One region of the Streptomyces cinereoruber genome, then DNA from elsewhere that is predicted to be linked to it. Evidence: riboswitches for the same ligand, from Rfam matches in the RefSeq annotation. Region 1 holds a riboswitch; the other holds the start of a gene.
The links. Region 1 has a riboswitch for glycine ahead of gcvT (glycine cleavage system aminomethyltransferase GcvT). Riboswitches for the same ligand answer to the same signal wherever they lie in the genome.
Positions count from the first base shown of each region.

Region 2: it holds a riboswitch for glycine, as region 1 does, so the genes downstream of both, gcvP (aminomethyl-transferring glycine dehydrogenase) here and gcvT (glycine cleavage system aminomethyltransferase GcvT) in region 1, are expected to answer to the same signal.

Region 1 is NZ_CP023693.1:5,318,235-5,325,258, forward strand. Features, by position in the region: gene CP977_RS24115 (thiazolylpeptide-type bacteriocin) at 5-202, shown strand; gene CP977_RS34910 (DUF7010 family protein) at 265-585, opposite strand; gene CP977_RS34915 (hypothetical protein) at 528-827, opposite strand; gene CP977_RS24125 (L-serine ammonia-lyase) at 1,086-2,456, opposite strand; gene CP977_RS24130 (serine hydroxymethyltransferase) at 2,633-3,901, opposite strand; gene gcvH (glycine cleavage system protein GcvH) at 3,934-4,314, opposite strand; gene gcvT (glycine cleavage system aminomethyltransferase GcvT) at 4,392-5,516, opposite strand; glycine riboswitch at 5,685-5,799, opposite strand; gene CP977_RS24145 (AAA family ATPase) at 5,952-6,614, shown strand; gene CP977_RS24150 (enhanced serine sensitivity protein SseB) at 6,746-7,024, shown strand, end outside.
Region 2 is NZ_CP023693.1:1,358,582-1,365,605, reverse strand. Features, by position in the region: gene ftsR (transcriptional regulator FtsR) at 1-381, shown strand, start outside; gene CP977_RS05900 (bifunctional nuclease family protein) at 435-908, shown strand; gene bldO (whiB transcriptional repressor BldO) at 1,101-1,718, shown strand; gene CP977_RS05890 (DNA polymerase IV) at 1,852-3,303, shown strand; gene CP977_RS05885 (PRC-barrel domain-containing protein) at 3,452-3,826, opposite strand; glycine riboswitch at 3,939-4,038, shown strand; gene gcvP (aminomethyl-transferring glycine dehydrogenase) at 4,217-7,024, shown strand, end outside.

The DNA.
Region 1 (7,024 bases):
ACGGTTGCCGCGAAGAATTCGGAAAGAAAAGCGCACGAGCGTCGACGGCGTCGAGAACGGCGACGCGAATGAGGCCTTTGAGGACTTCGGCGTCGACGAGCCGGAGACCCCCGAGGTCGCCCAGGGCGTGGCCCTCCCGGAGAGGGGTGCCTCCAGCGACTCGATCGGCACCTCGTCGTCCTCCACCTGCTCGGCCTGCTGACCGGGTGGCGGAGGCGGAACGCCCGAAGGGTGCGACCGCCCGGCCCGAACCGGGGGCGCGGGTCAGCCGCGCAGGGCGACGTGGAAGGACGAGGCCCACAGCACGACCGCCGCGCCCAGGCCCACCACCGTACGGATCGTCTCCGCCGTGGTGCCGGCCGCGAGCACGGCGAGCCCCACCAGCGCGACCGCCGTCAGGAAGACCGCGGTCCACGTGTACTGGCCCTGGTCGAAGAGGCGGGCGAGCGGGAAGAAGTGCAGCCCCACGACCAGGCAGATCCCGACGGGGATGAACTCCGGGTGTCCCGAGGCGTTCGACGCGGCGATCACCGCGAAGATCGCCACCAGCTCGGCCGCGTTGACCAGGCCGACCTCCGGTTCCACTTCTCCGGCAGCCGCACCAGGCGGGTCACGGGACCCGCGGTGCCCCGGAAGGCCAGCACCACCGCACCGGCCGTCACGGCGGCCGCGACGACGCCGACCGCCACGGACACGGGTACGGCCACTATCCCCGAACCGCCCGCGAAGGCCCACACGAGGGCGAAGACGGCGAGGACGATCGCGCCGCGACGGCGCAGATTGCGCGTGAGCGCCAGGCAATCGGCGTCGGTGGACTCCGTAGTCATGGCGCGGATGCTACAGCGATGATCCGACCGGGTTGTCTATTCTCGGGCAATCCGACCGGACGGCGCCGTGGCAGGCCGCGGCCCGAGTTCCACGGAAAAGGCGACGCATGGAAGGGAGGGGCCTTTTCCTCTGTTCTCCCGCAATTCCTCCGGCGTATGACGAGGGGCGGCAAGAAAGAAACACGGGACGTTGCTCCCCTTTTCCCGGAAGGTGCCGGGGGCACACGGAAGGGAACGCGCCGGCCGGGGCCCGCGGGCTCAGCACTCGATGATGTTCACCGCGAGCCCGCCCCGCGCCGTCTCCTTGTACTTGACGCTCATGTCGGCGCCCGTCTCCTTCATGGTCTTGATGACCTTGTCGAGGGAGACCAGGTGGCTGCCGTCGCCGCGCATCGACATCTTCGCGGCCGTGACGGCCTTGACCGCCGCCATGCCGTTGCGCTCGATGCAGGGGATCTGGACCAGGCCGCCGACCGGGTCGCAGGTCAGGCCCAGGTTGTGCTCCATGCCGATCTCGGCGGCGTTCTCCACCTGCTCGGGGGAGCCGCCCAGGACCTCGGCGAGGGCGCCGGCCGCCATCGAGCAGGCCGAGCCGACCTCGCCCTGGCAGCCGACCTCGGCGCCGGAGATCGAGGCGTTCTCCTTGAAGAGCATGCCGACCGCGCCGGCCGCGAGGAGGAAGCGGACCACGCCGTCCTCGTCCGCGCCGGGCACGAAGTTCATGTAGTAGTGCAGGACGGCGGGGATGATGCCGGCCGCGCCGTTCGTCGGGGCGGTGACCACCCGGCCGCCGGCCGCGTTCTCCTCGTTCACCGCCATCGCGTACAGGGTGATCCACTCCATGGCGTGCGCCTCCGGGTTCCCCTCGGAGCGCAGCTTGCGGGCGGAGTTCGCGGCGCGGCGGCGCACCTTCAGGCCGCCGGGCAGGATGCCCTCGCGGGACATGCCGCGCGAGACGCAGGACTGCATGACCCGCCAGATCTCCAGGAGGCCCGCGCGGATCTCGTCCTCGGTGCGCCAGGCCTTCTCGTTCTCCAGCATCATCGCGGAGATCGACAGGCCGGTCTCCTTCGCGAGGCGGAGCAGCTCGTCGCCGGTGCGGAAGGGGTACTTCAGGACGGTGTCGTCCGGGACGATCGGGTTCTCGCCGGCCACTGCGTCCTCGTCGACGACGAAGCCGCCGCCGACCGAGTAGTACGTCTTCTCCAGGACGAGCCCGCCCTCCGCGTCGTACGCGAAGACCGTCATGCCGTTGGCGTGGTACGGGAGCGCCTTGCGCCGGTGCAGGATCAGGTCGGCGTCGAAGTCGAAGGGGATCTCGTGGGCGCCGAGCAGGTTGATCCGGCCGCTCGCCTTGATCCGCTCGAACTCCTCGTCCGCGTGCTCCACGTCGACCGTGCGGGGCGAGTTCCCCTCCAGGCCGAGCAGGACGGCCTTGGGGGTGCCGTGCCCGTGGCCGGTGGCGCCGAGGGAGCCGTACAGCTCCGCCCGCACCTTCGCCGTGTGGGCCAGCAGGCCCTCGTTCTTCAGGCGGCGGGCGAACATCCGGGCCGCGCGCATCGGGCCCACCGTGTGGGAGCTCGACGGACCGATGCCGATCGAGAACAGGTCGAAGACCGAGATGGCCACGGGAGGACTCCTTGTGGGGGCTGGACGTCGTTGTCTGCCGGGGTGGTGCAGAGAGCGCGTGGGGCGGGGGACATGGGTCGGGGCACCGCGCCCGTTGTTCCAGTGTGCGCGGTGCCCCGGATGTCCGTACGAACAAAAGCGTACGAAATTACTACGGTGTCACTACTACTGCGGTGTCACTTCAGGCCGGGGTACAGCGGGTGCTTGTCCGCGAGGGCGGTCACCCGGGCCTTGAGGGCCTCGGCCTTATCGGCGTCGAAGCCCGGCTTCAGGGTCTCGGCGATGACGTCCGCGACCTCGCGGAAGTCCTCGGCCCCGAAGCCGCGGGTCGCGAGCGCCGGCGTGCCGATGCGCAGGCCCGAGGTGACCATCGGGGGACGCGGGTCGTTCGGGACCGCGTTCCGGTTGACCGTGATGCCGACCTCGTGGAGGCGGTCCTCGGCCTGCTGGCCGTCCAGCTCCGAGTCGCGCAGGTCGACCAGGAGCAGGTGCACGTCCGTGCCGCCGGACAGGACCGAGACGCCGTGGGCCTTCACGTCGTCCCGGACCAGGCGCTCGGCGATGATCCGGGCGCCCTCCAGGGTGCGCTCCTGGCGCTCCTTGAACTCCTCCGAGGCCGCGACCTTGAAGGAGACGGCCTTGGCCGCGATCACGTGCTCCAGGGGGCCGCCCTGGAAGCCCGGGAAGACGGAGGAGTTCAGCTTCTTCGCGAACTCCTTCTTCGCCAGGATGATGCCGCCGCGCGGACCGCCGAGCGTCTTGTGCGTGGTGGAGGTCACCACGTCCGCGTGCTCGACCGGGTTCGGGTGCAGGCCGGCGGCGACCAGGCCCGCGAAGTGGGCCATGTCGACCCACAGGTAGGCGCCGACCTCGTCGGCGATCCGGCGGAACTCCGCGAAGTCCAGCTGGCGCGGGTACGCCGACCAGCCCGCGATGATCACCTTGGGGCGGTGCTCCTTGGCGAGGCTCTCGACCTCGGCCATGTCGACCAGACCGGCCCCGTCCACGTGGTACGCGACCACGTTGAACTGCTTGCCGGAGAAGTTCAGGCGCATGCCGTGGGTGAGGTGGCCGCCGTGCGCCAGGTCCAGGCCCAGGATCGTGTCGCCCGGCTGGGCGATCGCGAAGAGGGCGGCCTGGTTCGCGGAGGCGCCGGAGTGCGGCTGGACGTTGGCGTACTCGGCGCCGAACAGGTCCTTGATCCGGTCGATGGCGATCTGCTCGGCCACGTCGACGTGCTCGCAGCCGCCGTAGTAGCGGCGGCCCGGGTAGCCCTCGGCGTACTTGTTGGTGAGGACGGAGCCCTGCGCCTCCATGACGGCGACCGGAGCGAAGTTCTCCGAGGCGATCATCTCGAGGGTGGACTGCTGACGGCGGAGCTCGGCGTCGACGGCGGCGGCGACGTCGGGGTCCAGCTCGTGGAGGGGAGTGTTCAGAAGCGACATGAATCGATCCCTAAGGGGTCTCGGGCCCGGTCTCAGTTCCCGGCGGAGAACGCGGCGTACTCGTCGGCGGTGAGCAGGTCGTCCGGCTCACCCGCGACGCGCACCTTGAACAGCCAGCCACCCTCGAACGGAGCCGTGTTCACCAGGGACGGGTCGTCCACCACGTCCTGGTTGGCGGCGACGACCTCGCCCGACACGGGGGAGTACAGGTCGCTCACGGACTTCGTCGACTCCAGCTCGCCACAGGTCTCGCCCGCGGTGACGGTGTCGCCGACCTCGGGGAGCTGGGCGTAGACGACGTCACCGAGCGCGTTGGCCGCGAACTCCGTGATGCCGACGGTCGCGACGCCGTCCTCGGCGTCCGACAGCCACTCGTGCTCCTTGGTGTACCGCAGCTGCTGGGGGTTGCTCATGACCTGATTCTCCTGGATCGGGGGAGTGCTGATGAACGTCGGTCTTGCGGGGTGAGACGCGCGGTGGGACGACTTCGTCACTTCTGGCGCTTGTAGAACGGCAGCGCCACGACCTCGTACGGCTCGTGGGTGCCCCGGATGTCCACACCTACACCCCGGGTGCCGGGCTCCGCGTGCGCCGCGTCCACGTACGCCATCGCGATCGGCTTTCCGAGGGTCGGGGACGGGGCCCCGGAGGTGACCTCGCCGACGACCTCGCCGTCCTTGACGACGGAGAACCCGGCGCGCGGGACCCGGCGGCCCTCGGCGACCAGGCCGACCAGCCTGCGCGGCGGGGCGGTCTCGGCGCGCTCGGCGGCCTTCTCCAGGGCCTCGCGGCCGACGAAGCGGCCCTCGTTGGTCGTCTTCTCGAACTTCACGACCCGGCCGAGACCGGCGTCGAAGGGGGTGAGGGAGGTGGTCAGCTCGTGGCCGTACAGCGGCATGCCCGCCTCCAGGCGGAGCGTGTCGCGGCAGGACAGGCCGCAGGGGATCAGGCCGACGCCCTCGCCGGCCTCGGTCAGCGCCTTCCACACGCCCTCGGCGTGCTCCGGCTTCAGGAAGAGCTCGAAGCCGTCCTCACCGGTGTAGCCGGTGCGGGCGATCAGGGCGGGCACGCCCGCGACCGTGCCCGGCAGGCCGGCGTAGTACTTCAGGCCGTCCAGGTCGGCGTCGGTGACCGACTTCAGGATGCCGGGGGACTCCGGGCCCTGGACCGCGATCAGGGCGTACGCGTCGCGGTCGTCGCGGACCTCGGCGTCGAAGCCGGCGGCGCGCTCGGTGAGGGCGTCCAGGACGACCTGCGCGTTGGAGGCGTTGGCGACGACCATGTACTCCGTCTCGCCCAGGCGGTAGACGATCAGGTCGTCCAGGATGCCGCCGTCCTCGCGGCAGATCATCGTGTACCGGGCGCGGCCGGTGCCCACCGTGGAGATGTTGCCGACCAGGGCGAAGTCGAGGAGCTCTACGGCCTGCGGGCCGGTGACGGTGATCTCGCCCATGTGGGAGAGGTCGAAGAGGCCGGCCCGGGTGCGGACGGCGTTGTGCTCGTCGCGCTCGCTGCCGTACCGCAGCGGCATGTCCCAGCCCGCGAAGTCGGTCATGGTCGCGCCCAGGGAGCGATGCAGCGCATCGAGGGCGGTGAGGCGGGGGGCAGTGGTCATGGGGTGGCTCCCGGGTCCCAAGGGCGTTCGGTGACGAAGACATGACGGGCGAGGACGTCCTCCCCATCTGTCATGGAACCTGAGAGGTTCACCGGGGGCATCTCGTCACCGAGAGCCCGGCTTGCACCTTGGGTGGGGACACCGGGGTGTCCCGCTTTTCAGATCTGCCTCATCCACGCGGTACGGGGCCTGAGAGATTCAAGGGAGGGTCTTGCTCCTTCGGCGCCCGGACGCACCGGGTGGTCACCCACTCCGTGGTCCGGAACTCTCCCGCGCGGATTCGAACGGCCGGTATGCGGTTGTACAGGCGACCGTGGGCGCCTGGCGCGCACATCATTGCACGCGGTGTCGGCGCGGCAAATCGCTTGTGCCCCATTACCGTTTCTTTACACTTCTTGGGAAGGGTCTCCCGAGGCCCGTCAGGGGGAGAAGGTCATGACGATCCAGCACACCGGCGCGTACGCGGCGAGTCCCGGCATACCGTCCCCACGGGCCCGCGCCCGGACCCGGGGACGGGGCCGGATCCTGCGGGACCTGCGCGAGCGCGGAGGGCGGGGCCCCCGCGCCCTCGCCTTCGCGCCCGGAGACCTCGTGGTCGTCTCCGGGCTGCCCGGCAGCGGCAAGTCCACCCTGATGAAGCGGACCGCCGGGAGCCGGGGCGTCGACTCCCAGGACGCCCGGGAGCGCTGGGAGGCCCGGATGCCCCGCCTCCTGCCGTACGCGGTCTACCGCCCCCTGGTCCGGATCGCGCACTACGCCGGGCTGCGCCGCGCCCTGCGCTCCGGCGCGAGCGTGATCGTGCACGACTGCGGCACCCAGTCCTGGGTGCGCGGCTGGCTCGCCCGCGAGGCCCGCCGCCGGGGGCGCGAGCTGCACCTGCTCCTCCTCGACGTGACCCCGGACACCGCCAGGGCCGGGCAGCACTCCCGCGGCCGGGGCGTCTCGGCGTACGCCTTCGCCCGGCACCGGCGCGCGGTCGGCCGGCTGCTGCGGGCCGCCGAGACCGGCCGGCTGCCGCACGGCTGCGCCTCGGCGACCCTGCTCGACCGGGACGCCGCCGACACCCTCCGGACGATCACCTTCGGGGAGGCGGTCTGACGCGAGCACCCCTGTGCGGCCCCTCCGGGGCGCCCGTACGCCCCCCTTCCGGTCACGGCGGTGCCGGGGCGGCGTTAGGGTGCTGCCGGGCGGCCGGGTACGGCAGGCCGTGCGAGAAGGGGAACGGGACCGTGGACGTGACGTGGCCGGGCAACGAGTTGGAAGAGGTGCTCGCCGCCTCGCTCGGCAACCCCGAGGCGGGCGGCCGCCTCGTCGAGGTACTGGGCCGCAGCCCGGTCTGGATCCCCCTGCCCAACGGCGGCGGTCCCGACAGCACCGACCTGGACCTCGCCACCATGGAGATCGACGGCGCGGCCTACGTCCCCGTCTTCAGCTCCGAGCAGCAGTTCCGCGCCTGCGCCGGCGACCACATGTCCTTCGCCGTCGCCCCCGCCCGCGACTTCGCCCGC
Region 2 (7,024 bases), 4.0 Mb from region 1:
GAGCCGCCCGCCGCCGCGCGGCTCGGACGGGACGAGCTGCTCGCCGCCGCCGAGGTCACCGAGGCCGAGCTCGCCGAGTGGGAGTCGTACGGTCTGCTCGCCGAGACGGAGGGCGGGGGCTACGACGCCGAGGCCGTCACCGTCGCCCGGCTCGTGGCGGATCTGGGGAGATTCGGTCTGGAGCCCCGCCACCTGCGGTCCGTGAAGGCGGCCGCCGACCGGGAGGCCGGGCTGATCGAACAGGTGGTCGCGCCGCTGCGCCGGCACCGCAATCCGCAGACCAGGGCCCATGCGGAGGCCACCGCCAAGGAGCTGGCCGCGCAGTCCGTACGGCTGCACGCGGCCCTGGTGCAGATCGCCCTGGGCATCCGATCCACGTGACCTCGGAGGGGCCCGACTATCCAAACCGGTCGGGCACGTCCTAGGGTTGCTGTGTGAACGAGCTCGACGTTGTGGGTGTCCGAGTGGAAATGCCCTCCAACCAGCCGATCGTGCTCCTGCGTGAAGTGGGAGGCGATCGCTACCTCCCCATCTGGATCGGACCGGGGGAGGCGACCGCGATCGCCTTCGCGCAGCAGGGGATGGCCCCTCCGCGGCCGCTGACGCACGACCTGTTCAAGGACGTGCTGGAGGCCGTGGGGCAGGAGCTCACCGAAGTCCGCATCACGGATCTGCGTGACGGGGTCTTCTACGCCGAACTGGTCTTCGCCAGCGGCGTCGAGGTGAGCGCCCGGCCGTCCGACGCGATAGCGCTGGCCCTCCGGACCGGAACGCCGATCTTCGGCAGCGACGGCGTCCTGGACGACGCCGGCATCGCGATTCCGGACGAGCAGGAGGACGAGGTGGAGAAGTTCCGCGAATTCCTCGACCAGATCTCACCGGAGGACTTCGGGACCAACAGTCAGTGAGAACGAGCGGTACGGCCGGAGGCCGTTCGCGGGGCGCCGTCAGAGCATTCGAGTAGCCTTTCCCTGAAGAGAGACACGGGAAACCACTCTCAGGGTGATTATCACTCGGCGTGCCGAGTGTGGCGATCGTTGACGCACCCCGAGTGACTGCCTACCTTCGTGTGGGCAGGTCAAGGACGGAGGGTCGGCGTGATGAGCAGCGCGGACGGTACGGCGGGCAGCTCCCTCGGACGGGTGTCCGGGGAGAACGGTCCGTATCCGCTTCACGGCAGGGTGGGCGACTTCGGTACGGACGCCGGTACGGGGGCGGCGGACGAGGTGATCGGCTACCGCGGCCCCACGGCGTGCGCGGCCGCCGGCATCACCTACCGCCAATTGGACTACTGGGCGCGCACCGGGCTCGTGGAGCCGAGCGTGCGGCCCGCGTACGGGTCGGGGACGCAGCGGCTCTACAGCTTCCGCGACGTCGTCGTCCTGAAGATCGTCAAGCGTTTCCTCGACACCGGGGTGGCCCTGCAGAACATCCGGGCCGCCGTGCAGCACCTGCGGGCCCGGGGCTTCCGGGACCTGGAGCGGATGACGCTCATGAGCGACGGGGCCACGGTCTACGAGTGCTCCTCGCCCGACGAGGTCGTCGACCTGCTCCAGGGCGGGCAGGGCGTCTTCGGGATCGCCGTCGGGGTGGTCTGGCGGGACGTGGAGGCGGCGCTCTCCCAGCTCCACGGGGAGCGGGTGGACACCGGCGAGACGCTCGTGGGGCACAACCCCGGCGACGAGCTGGCCCGGAGACGGCGGGACCGGGCGGTCTGAACCGGTTTACGGGACGGATCGCGGGGCGGCCCCGTCGCGGGGCGGGGCGGGTTTGGTTCTTGGGCCGGCCCGGCCGCGGGGTGAGCCGTGGGGCGGTCGAGCGTTGTCAGTGGCGTGGGGGAGCATCGGAGGCGTGAGAGCCGCGCCGACGATCCTGCATCTCGACATGGACGCCTTCTTCGCCGCCGCCGAGCAGGCGTCGAAGCCGAGCCTGCGCGGAAAACCGGTGGTCGTGGGCGGGCTCGGGCCGCGGGGCGTGGTCGCCACCGCCTCGTACGAGGCGCGCCGCTTCGGGGTCCACTCGGCGATGCCGATGGGCCAGGCGCGACGGCTCGCGCCGAACGCGGCCTATCTCGTGCCGCGCTTCGCCTTCTACCGGTCGATCAGCGAGCAGGTCATGCGGCTGCTCGGGAGCCTGTCCCCGCTCGTGGAGCCCCTCAGCCTCGACGAGGCCTTCGTGGACCTGGAGGCGGGGGGCGTCGCCGACGACACGGCGAGCGCGCGGGCCGCGGGGGAGCGGCTGCGGGCCGACATCCTCGCGACGACCGGGCTCACCGGGTCGGTGGGGCTCGCCGGGTCCAAGATGCTCGCGAAGATCGCCTCCGAGCAGGCGAAGCCGGACGGGCTCGTCCTCATACCGCCGGGCACCGAGCGGACGCTCCTCGGGCCGAAGTCCGTACGGATCCTGCCCGGGGTCGGGCCGGCGACCGGGGAGCACCTGCGGCGGGCCGGGATGACGACCGTGTCCGACCTCGCGGAGGCGGGCGAGGACGAGCTCGTACGGCTCCTGGGGCGGGCGCACGGGGCCTCGCTGTACCGGATGGCCCAGGGGTACGACGACCGGCCCGTGGTGGCCGAGCGGGACGCCAAGTCCGTCTCCGTCGAGGACACCTTCGCCGTGGACCTGCACGACCGGGTACGGATCCGGGGCGAGGTCGAGCGGCTCGCGGAGCGGTGCGTGGAGCGGCTGCGGGCGTCGGGGCACTCGGGGCGGACGATCGTCCTGAAGGTGCGGAGGTTCGACTTCTCGACGCTGACCCGGTCCGAGACGCTGCGGGGGCCGACGGACGCGCTCGGGGTCGTACGGGAGGCTGCGGGGCGGCTCCTCGACTCCGTGGACACCACGGGGGGCGTGCGGCTGCTCGGGGTGGGGGTGAGCGGGCTCGCGGACTACACGCAGGAGGACCTGTTCGCCCAGGCGGAGCTGGTGGGGGAGCGGGGCGCGGAGGGTGCGGCTCCGGTGGCGCCCGAGGTCGCGGTGGCCGAGCCGACCGGGCCCGTCGCGGCCGCCGAGCGGTACTGGGCGCCCGGGCACGACGTGCGGCACGCGGTGTACGGGGCCGGGTGGGTGCAGGGGAGCGGGCTCGGGCGGGTCACGGTGCGGTTCGAGGAACCGGGGTCGGCGCCGGGGCGGGTGCGGACGTTCGCCGTGGACGATCCGGAGCTGGAGGCGGGGGAGGCGTTGCCGCTGGTGCGGGACCCTGTGCCGGGGGCGGTGCCGGTGCCCGCGCCGTCGACGGCTGCGGGCCGTGGGGGTGCGCCCGGCCTTGCGGCCGGGCCGGGTTCCCACCCGCGCCGCCCGTGACGGTGGGTGGGCAGAGGTGCGGGTTCTCCCGTGGGTGGTGCCGCGCCGTCGGCGGCTGCGGGCCCCGGGGCGTTTTCGGCCGGGCCGGGGGCCGACCGTCGCCCGTCGTGGCCGGCGGGCTTTCCGGTGTGCGGGGATCGGCTTCGGGTCAGCCGCCCTCCTGGCCCGCCAGGCGGCCGAAGTCCTTGTCCGGGGTGTCCGTGGGGGGCGGGGGGAGGGCGAGCCTGTAGTGGCGGTAGAGCTGGAGTTCCTGCTCCGGGGAGAGGTGGCGGCCCACGCCGAAGTCCGGGGCGTCCTTGATGAGGGCGCGTTCGAACGGGACGTGGAGGCCGTCGTCGAGCAGGTCGCTCGGCTCCAGGGGGACGAACGCGTCCCTGCTGAACAGGCCCGTGCGGACCGCGGCCCACTCCGGGACGCCCGTCGCGTCGTCCAGGTACACCTCGTCGACGGTGCCGATCTTGTGTCCGTTCCGGTCGTACGCCTTGCGGCCGATCAGGCTGCGCGGATCGATGTCGGTCTGCACGGTCCCTCCAACTGGTCGCAACTCCTCTACCCCCTACCAAAGGGCACATCCGGGATGTCGGCCACTTGAGCGAAAGGAGCCTCAACCGCGCTGGTAGGCTGGGTGTGGCTGTCGACCCCGTGCGGGAGAGTCCCCCGGAGAAACCTTCCGGTGGGCGCCGAAGGAGCAAATCCTCCCCGGAATCTCTCAGGCCCCCGTACCGCACGGACGAGGTCACTCTGGAAAGCAGAGCGGATGTCCGACGGCATGCGCTCTCACCGACGGTGAAAGCCGGCCTGCCGCGAGGCGCGCCGGTGAAGCTCTCAGGTTGAGATGACAGAGGGGGAGGCCGTCCGGGCACCCGCGCCGTGGTGCCCCTCGCAGGTCGTGACGACCAGGAGGCCTCCGTACATGACCGCCAACCGCACTCCGCTCTCCGAGCTCGAGCAGGGCATCCCCTTCGAGCAGCGGCACATCGGGCCCGACGCCGAGGCCCGGGCCAAGATGCTCGCCCAGGTCGGTTACGGCTCGCTCGACGAGCTCACGGCCGCCGCGGTGCCGGACGTGATCAAGAACGCCGAGGCGCTGGGCCTGCCGGCCGCGCGCACCGAGGCCGAGGTGCTCGCCGAGCTGCGCGCGCTCGCCGACCGCAACCAGGTCCTCGCCCCGATGATCGGCCTCGGCTACTACGGCACCTTCACCCCGCCGGTGATCCTCCGGAACGTGATGGAGAACCCCGCCTGGTACACGGCGTACACGCCGTACCAGCCGGAGATCTCCCAGGGGCGTCTGGAGGCCCTGCTGAACTTCCAGACGATGGTCGCCGACCTGACCGGCCTGCCCACCTCCGGCGCCTCCCTGCTCGACGAGGGCACCGCCGCCGCCGAGGCCATGGCGCTGTCCCGCCGCGTCGGCAAGGTCAAGAAGGGCGTCTTCCTGATCGACGCCGACGCCCTGCCGCAGACGATCGCCGTCATCGAGACCCGCGCCGAGCCGACCGGCATCGAGGTCGTCGTCGCCGACCTGAGCGAGGGCATCCCCGCCGAGGTCGCCGAGCGCGGCGTCTTCGGCGTGCTGATCCAGTACCCCGGCGCCTCCGGCGCGGTCCGCGACATCAAGCCGCTGATCGACGCGGCCCACGAGCTGGGCGCGATCGTCACCGTCGCCGCCGACCTGCTCGCGCTCACCCTGCTCACCTCGCCCGGCGAGCTCGGCGCCGACATCGCCGTCGGCACCACCCAGCGCTTCGGCGTCCCGATGGGCTTCGGCGGCCCGCACGCCGGCTACATGGCCGTCCAGGACAAGCACGCCCGCTCCCTGCCCGGCCGCCTCGTGGGCGTCTCCGTCGACGCCGACGGGAACCGCGCCTACCGCCTGGCCCTCCAGACCCGCGAGCAGCACATCCGCCGCGAGAAGGCCACCAGCAACATCTGTACCGCCCAGGTGCTGCTCGCCGTCATGGCCGGCATGTACGCCGTCTACCACGGCCCCGACGGCCTCAAGGGCATCGCGCTCCGCACCCACCGGTACGCCGCGATCCTCGCCGCCGGTCTGCGCGCCGGGGGTGTCGAGCTGACCGGGGACGTCTTCTTCGACACCCTCACCGCCCGCGTGCCCGGCAGGGCCGACGAGGTCGTGGCCGCCGCCCGCGAGGCCGGCGTCAACCTGTACCGCGTCGACGCCGACCGCGTGTCGGTCTCCTGCGACGAGACCACCACGCGAGAGCAGCTCGCCGCCGTGTGGGGCGCCTTCGGCGTCACCGCCGACGTCGAGGCCCTGGACGCCGCCACCGAGGACGCGCTGCCCGCCGGTCTGCTGCGCTCCGACGCGTACCTGACCCACCCGGTCTTCCACGCGCACCGCTCCGAGACCTCGATGCTGCGCTACCTGCGCCGTCTCGCGGACCGCGACTACGCGCTGGACCGCGGCATGATCCCGCTCGGCTCCTGCACGATGAAGCTGAACGCGACCACCGAGATGGAGCCGGTGACCTGGCCCGAGTTCGGCCAGATCCACCCCTTCGCCCCGGTCGAGCAGGCCCAGGGCTACGTCACGCTCATCACCGAGCTGGAGGAGCGCCTCGCCGAGGTCACCGGCTACGACAAGGTGTCGATCCAGCCCAACGCCGGTTCGCAGGGCGAGCTGGCCGGCCTCCTCGCCGTCCGCGCGTACCACCGGGCCAACGGCGACGAGCAGCGCACCGTCTGCCTCATCCCGTCCTCCGCGCACGGCACCAACGCCGCCTCCGCGGTGATGGCCGGCATGAAGGTCGTCGTGGTGAAGACCGCCGACGACGGCGAGGTCGACGTCGAGGACCTGCGGGCCAAGATCGCCCAGTACCGCGACGAGCTGTCCGTCCTGATGATCACCTACCCGTCCACGCACGGCGTGTTCGAGGAGCACGTCGCGGACATCTGCGCCGAGGTCCACGAGGCCGGCGGCCAGGTGTACGTCGACGGCGCCAACCTCAACGCCCTGGTCGGCCTGGCCAAGCCCGGCCACTTCGGCGGCGACGTCTCGCACCTGAACCTGCACAAGACCTTCTGCATCCCGCACGGCGGCGGCGGCCCCGGCGTCGGCCCGGTCGGCGTCCGCGCCCACCTCGCCCCGTACCTGCCGAACCACCCGCTCCAGCCCACCGCGGGCCCGGAGACCGGCGTCGGCCCGATCTCGGCCGCCCCGTGGGGCTCCGCCGGCATCCTGCCGATCTCCTGGTCGTACGTGCGCCTGATGGGCGGCGAGGGCCTCAAGCGCGCCACCCAGGTCGCGGTGCTCGCGGCGAACTACATCGCCAAGCGCCTGGAGCCGCACTTCCCGGTGCTCTACACCGGCCCGGCCGGTCTGGTCGCCCACGAGTGCATCGTGGACCTGCGCCCGCTGTCCAAGGCGACCGGCGTCACCGTCGACGACATCGCCAAGCGCCTGATCGACTACGGCTTCCACGCGCCGACGATGTCCTTCCCGGTGGCCGGCACGCTGATGATCGAGCCGACCGAGTCCGAGGACCTGACCGAGCTCGACCGCTTCTGCGACACGATGATCGCGATCCGGGCCGAGATCGAGAAGGTCGCCGCGGGCGAGTGGCCGGCGGACGACAACCCGCTGCACAACGCCCCGCACACCGCGGCCGCGCTCGGCGGCGAGTGGAACCACCCGTACACCCGTGACGAGGCGGTCTTCCCGGCCGGCGTCTCGGCCGCCGACAAGTACTGGCCGCCG